2 linked regions of the Hoeflea algicola genome follow. The protein of the gene in region 1 interacts with the protein of each later gene in a pairwise test. Links are inferred from orthologs where the notes say so. Each region holds a gene or a part of one and is shown on either strand. Other genes may lie near its edges.

What was found.
Region 2: the proteins of OEG84_RS17150 (region 1) and OEG84_RS05490 interact in binary tests that used the Escherichia coli proteins (3 or more experiments, as listed by UniProt). The link is inferred for Hoeflea algicola from one-to-one orthologs.

What each region holds. Positions count from the first base shown.
Region 1 is NZ_JAOVZR010000001.1:3,512,379-3,515,493, forward strand. The notes cover bases 57-2,848. They hold OEG84_RS17150 (sulfurtransferase TusA family protein), read right to left. Parts: upstream 1,672-2,848; coding sequence 1,441-1,671; downstream 57-1,440. Other genes in these bases: mobA (molybdenum cofactor guanylyltransferase MobA), read right to left, coding at 57-441; fdhD (formate dehydrogenase accessory sulfurtransferase FdhD), read right to left, coding at 438-1,328; OEG84_RS17160 (hypothetical protein), read right to left, coding at 2,634-2,786. Outside these bases: more of mobA, read right to left, coding at 1-56; OEG84_RS17165 (MJ1477/TM1410 family putative glycoside hydrolase), read left to right, coding at 2,940-3,115. UniProt on the Escherichia coli protein: Sulfur carrier protein involved in sulfur trafficking in the cell. Part of a sulfur-relay system required for 2-thiolation during synthesis of 2-thiouridine of the modified wobble base 5-methylaminomethyl-2-thiouridine (mnm(5)s(2)U) in tRNA.
Region 2 is NZ_JAOVZR010000001.1:1,100,395-1,103,540, forward strand. The notes cover bases 124-2,946. They hold OEG84_RS05490 (cysteine desulfurase family protein), read right to left. Parts: upstream 2,204-2,946; coding sequence 1,043-2,203; downstream 124-1,042. Other genes in these bases: sufB (Fe-S cluster assembly protein SufB), read right to left, coding at 124-877; OEG84_RS05495 (alpha/beta hydrolase), read left to right, coding at 2,449-2,946. Outside these bases: more of sufB, read right to left, coding at 1-123; more of OEG84_RS05495, read left to right, coding at 2,947-3,126. UniProt on the Escherichia coli protein: Master enzyme that delivers sulfur to a number of partners involved in Fe-S cluster assembly, tRNA modification or cofactor biosynthesis. Catalyzes the removal of elemental sulfur from cysteine to produce alanine.

The sequences.
Region 1 (3,115 bases):
ATCGTCGCGCAATGCCACCGGCCACAGTCCGAAAACTGAATGCCGGTTGCCACCCGAGCGGGCGATGACAATGCGCTCCGGGCCGCTTAGCTCCGAGAACCGGTCTACCAGATCGAGCGGCAGGAACGGCGTATCTGTCGCGGCACTGACGATGTGGGTGATGCCCGGCAGCTTTGCCGCCCATTCAAGCCCGGTCAGCACGCCGGCAAGCGGGCCGACATGACCGCCGATCGTGTCGGGCAGTACCGGCAGACCAAATTGAAGATAGGGTTCCGGGTCTGAATTGGCATTGATCGCGAGCTGATCCACCTGCGGCGCAATCCGGTCGATCACCCGCGAGATCATCGATTGTCCGGCGAGCATTTGCAGCGCCTTTTCGCCGCCGCCCATCCGCCGCGACAACCCGCCTGCCAACACCAGCCCGGCGATTTTGCTGCTCATGAATCATCCCCCGAAGCGCCCTTGCGGCGATGCCGCGGCGCTTCACCAGCGGCTTCAGCTGGATCACCATCAAATTCGATCCGCTCCAGACCTGCGAGCGCCAGAAACCTTTTGCCGCGCGCCCGGCCGATCAGTGTTAAACCGGCCTTTTGTGCAAGCTCCACGCCCCAGGCCGTGAAACCCGAGCGGGACACGAGGATGGGAATACCCATCATCACGGTCTTGATCACCATCTCCGAGGTCAGCCGTCCGGTGGTGTAGAAAACCTTGTCGTCAGCCGAGACCTTGTTCATGAACATCCAGCCGGCGATCTTGTCGACCGCATTGTGCCTGCCGACATCCTCCATATAGACCAGCGGCACGTCGCCCTGGCACAGCACGCAGCCGTGGATCGCGCCGGCTTCCAGATAAAGGCTCGGCGCAGAGTTGATCTTGTGGGTCAGCGCATAGAGATCCGAGGTTTTTAGCCGCGCATCCGGCGCCAGATGGATGTCGGAGAAATTCTCCATCACATCGCCAAACACGGTTCCCTGGGCGCAGCCCGAGGTGCGCACTTTCTTCTGCAACTTGGTCTCGTAATCGGTCTCGCGTTTGGTGCGCACCACCACCACTTCGAGATCGTCGTCATAATCGATCGCGGTGATCTCGTCGTCGGCCTGCAGCATGTTCTGGTTCAAGAGATAACCGACAGCCATCAGGTCCGGATGATCGCCGATCGTCATCATGGTGACGATTTCCTGGCGGTTGAGATAAAGCGTCAGCGCCTTTTCCGTGACCACCCGTGTAGTCACCTTTGCGCCCAGATGATCGACGCCGGTGACCTCGGCCGAAAGCCGCGGGTCGGAGGGATCGGTCTTGAGCAGAAAACCGTCGTCAGACGGGGGCAGGGCTATCGTCACGGGAACAACTTTCACTTCGAGTCCATCAATGGCCGATGCTAGTGAGATTTGGCTCAAACGCAACTCGCTCCGGCATTGAGTGCAATCAAATTGAACCGCTCTAACCGCGCTTGCGGATACGGTAGCGCATCTCAGGTCCAGTGGTAACGGTGGAGAGCAATTCGTGCCCGGATTCGCTGCAGAAAAACGGCACGTCGATGGCAGAAAGCGGATCGTCGCAAACCAGGCAAAGCACGGCGCCCACCGGCATTTCGCCCAGACGCTTGCGCGCCTTGAGAACCGGCAGCGGGCATTCCAGCCCAAGGGTCAGAAGTTCGACATCAAAATCCATATGCATTACTTAATATGAAATGCGTTCGACTGGAACAGGTTGATTGAGAGTGATGTCAGGTTAATTCCTGACGAGTGCATATCCGGTATGCGCGGAGTTATCAGGCAGCATTTCCGGCCACGTCCTTCCAATGTGCGATCGCCCTGAGTCGATGCAGATGGACTTCGTTGGCCGAGTATTTCTGGTGGGTTGGGACAAACAGATTTCGGACAGCGGAGAAGACATTGACGAAACGTTGCAAAGCGCCCGGCGAGTGGAACCGCTGCATCACTCGCTCCCGTTTCCGCAGAGGAAGATGAGAGTTCTCGGCGCGATTGTTCGACCCTTTGTGTGATTGATGCTCGACGGTGGACATGACTTGACGCCGCATGGCTGCGTAAGAACGAAGTTCGTCGGTGACAATACGCTTCGGCATGGATTTCTGCTTCTTCATCAGCCGGATCAGAAGGCGTTTCGCAGCCCTTTGTGTTTCGGCGTATCTGGGCGATCTCGTCGAGAACGTAGCCGTCCTGATCGACTGCGCGCCAGAGCCAGTATTTCCGGCCGCCGATCGTCACGACCACCTTGTCCAGATGCCGGATGTCGCTCGGGTTTGGCGGCTTCCGACGCAAGCAGTTAGCATAGTACGGGCCGCATTTCTTCGCCCAACAACGGATAGTCTCATAGGAAACGATGAGGCCGCGCTCCAATAGCATTTCCTCCACCAGGCGCAGGCTCAACGGAAATCGCAAGGATAGCCAAACCGTATGGGCTATCACAGCGGGTGGAAAACGATGGCGTTTGCAACTAACAGGGTTCATGTTCATGACGGCCAGATAGCCGCAAAAACTTTCAACTGCAGTTCACCTGACATCACCCTTCAGCCCCATTAGAGCATCCGCCAATCGTCAAGGTCGAGACAACGTCACATCGCCGCTTCGCAGCAATATGCCGCGGAGTAGCGTCGAGAGATTGTACTGTCGTCAGGTCTCCACGCTCGGATAGTCTTGATCCCGCCAATGTTGCAGCTTGGCCGCGAATTCGCGTTGGAATGAAAGCGGACCGGATTTCGCCATGTAGGGCTCCTCATAGATGCCGATAAACATGGTCAGGTTGAGGAAAAAATGCGCGCCCATTTCGAACAGGGCGAGTTAACCTGACATCATGCCCCTGCACTGGCATTGACTCATTGAGATCAACATTGAGACAATGGAACTCGCCTCCAGACCCTTCCCAAACCGATTGATCTGCCCGGGGAGAGTTGATGGGCGGGCTTGCAGGATAGCATTATGCATCGATGGTTGATTCCGACAGCGGCGGCTTTCGCACTTGTCTTCACAGTAGGCGTCGTTTTTTTAGCGTTGAAGCCGAACAATGAAGTGGGGACATCAGGGTATCAGGTTCGCCATTGGTCAATTCAGCTCCAGGGCATCAAGCCTGAACTGATCGAGAGTCGAAATGACGA
Region 2 (3,146 bases), 2.4 Mb from region 1 along the record:
TGTAGATCCCGCCCTTGCCCTCCTTGTCGCCCGGATACCAGTTCTGCACGGTCGAGTACTTGATCTCGGCATCGTCGAGCGCAATCAGTTCGACAACGGCCGCATGCAACTGGTTCTCGTCGCGCTGCGGCGCGGTGCATCCCTCGAGATAGGAGACATAGGCCCCCTCCTCGGCGATGATCATCGTGCGTTCGAACTGGCCGGTGTTCTTCTCGTTGATGCGGAAATAGGTCGACAATTCCATCGGGCAACGCACGCCCTTGGGCACGAACACGAACGAGCCGTCGGTGAATACCGCCGAATTGAGCGTGGCGTAGTAATTGTCGGTCACCGGCACCACGGTGCCGAGATATTTCTGCACCAGTTCCGGATGCTCGCGCATCGCTTCCGAGATCGACATGAAGATCACGCCGGCCTTCGCTAGCTCCGCCTTGAAGGTGGTGACCACTGACACTGAATCGAACACCGCATCGACAGCGATCTTCGGTCTTTCAACGCCCGCCAGAATTTCCTGCTCGCCGAGCGGAATCCCGAGCTTCTCGTAAACCCGGAGCAATTCCGGGTCGACCTCGTCAAGCGACTTCGGCCCCGATGTGCTCTTGGGCGCGGAGTAGTAGTGGATGTCCTGGAAATCGATCTTCGGATAGTCGACCCGTGCCCAGGTCGGCTCCTCCATCGTGAGCCAGCGCTTGAAAGCGTCGAGACGCCATTCGAGCATCCATTCTGGCTCGTTTTTCTTGGCTGATATCATCCGGATGGTGTCTTCGGTAAGACCCTTCGGCGCGGTATCGCTCTCGATTTCCGTTTCGAAACCGTACTTGTATTGGTCCACATCAATTTGGCGGACCTGATCAATGGTCTCCTGCACCGCAGGCATGGCGCTCTCCAATCTCGCCGGGTCAAGGCCGGCAGCTTGTTAACGTCGTGTGATACGCCCTTGCAGGCCCATCACTATGTAGGGCGAGACGGTTGTCTGCGCCATGTCATTCGCGAAATAACTTGGTTCGCGAATGGAATTTCGTGCGCGGCGTCAGGCCGCGGCTTACGCGCCCTGGCGGGCAATCCGCCGGGCATTGATGCGTTTAAACACATCCAGGAATTGCGCAATGTCTTCCTGGCCGTGGTCACGACCCAGACTGACCCGGATCGCGCCCAGTTCAGCATCGGCGCCCATCGCCGCGAGCACGTGGCTCGGCCCGATCTTGCCCGACGAACACGCCGACCCCGCCGACACCGCAGCGCCTTCCACGTCGAAGGCGATCTGCGCCGTTTCGGCCTTGAGACCGGGCAGTGCGAAGAAGCAGGTATTGGCCAACCGCTCGACTTCGCCACCATGGATGATGACATCCGGCGCAATGGCGCGCATTTCCGATTCCATTTGGTCACGTAGCGCCAAAAGTTCGACCACGCTGCCAAGCGCAACGATCGCGGCCTCTGCTGCAGCGCCGAAGCCGACGATCCCGGTCAGGTTCTCGGTGCCACCGCGATGGCCCTTCTCCTGGCCTCCGCCGGCCAGCAGCGGCGCCGGCATCAGCGTTTCGCCGGCGCTAATCAAGGCGCCAATCCCTTTGGCCGCGCCGACCTTGTGACCCGAGAGAATCAGGAAATCAGCTCCCAGCTCCGCAATCGATAACGGCAGCCGGCCAGCGCCCTGCACGGCATCGACCACCAATAACCCGTGATACGCTTTCACCAGATCGGCCGCTTGCCGCACAGGCTGGATCACGCCAGTCTCATTGTTGGCAAGTTGCAGCGCCAGCATGATCTGTCCGTCAGACGGGTCTTGCGCCGCTAACGCCTCTTCAAGCGCCCCAAGATCAATCCGCCCATGGCCGTCAACCGGCACAATCGTGACCTGGTCGGGCGCAAATCGTCCGCCGGCAAGGACCGCCGGATGTTCAACCGCCGAGACAAACAGTCGCGACAGCCTGACCGGCGCCCGCCCCATTCTGAAATCCGGGGTCAGCACGTGGTTGGCAGCCTCGGTGGCACCCGACGTGAAGGTAACCTGAGCAGCCGGAACGCCTGCAAGCCGAGCGACGGCATCACGGGCCTTGGCCACCAATGCCCGCGCCTTGCGGCCTTCCGCATGCACGGAGGAAGGGTTGCCCGGCAGCGCCATCGCATCAATCATCGCTGCCCTCGCCGCTGGTAAAAGCGGCGCGGTTGCGTTGTGATCGAGGTAGAGGCGCCCGTTCGCCATGGTGTCCTTCACCTGTTGCAAGGCCTGCATAAAGATGCAGGCGCATTTTTCTTGAATTTTCAGTGCCCAATGCCGTAAGACACTCACACTTTCAGCAAACCCGCTGCAGTTTCGAATGATTCTAAACTAGGTTCTAGGGAGCCGCCCCGCCGCCGTCAAGAGCGCGGACGCGATATCCACCCGCCGGCCCGTGTCCAAGTTGACGCACCGCAGGCGCGCGAACCCAGCTCACGTATGGAGTACGAATGCCTGAAGTCATTTTCAATGGCCCCGCCGGCCGCCTCGAAGGCCGCTACCAGCCGGGCAAGGAAAAGAACGCGCCCATCGCCATCATATTGCATCCGCACCCACAGTTCGGCGGCACTATGAACAATCAGATCGTCTACAACCTGTTTTATATGTTCCAGCAGCGCGGTTTCACCACGCTGCGCTTCAACTTCCGCAGCATCGGTCGCAGCCAGGGCGAATTCGACCATGGCGCGGGTGAATTGTCCGACGCCGCAGGCGCGCTCGACTGGGTTCAGAGCCTGCACCCCGATTCCAAGAGCTGCTGGGTTGCCGGCTATTCTTTTGGCGCCTGGATCGGCATGCAGTTGCTGATGCGCCGCCCGGAAATCGAGGGCTTCTTCTCGATCGCGCCCCAGCCCAACACCTATGACTTCTCGTTCCTGGCGCCCTGCCCCTCGTCCGGCCTGATCATCCATGGCGATGCAGACAAAGTGGCGCCGGAAAAGGACGTCATTGGCCTGGTTGAAAAACTCAAGCTGCAAAAGGGCATTCTGATCACCCAGAAGACCATGCCCGGCGCCAACCACTTCTTCACCGGTAAGGTCGACGAGTTGATCGGCGAGTGCGAGGATTATCTCGACCGCCGCCTGGCCGGCGAACTGGTCCCGGCAACGGCTGCCAAGCGCCTGCGCTGACACCGCCACAATCAATACGA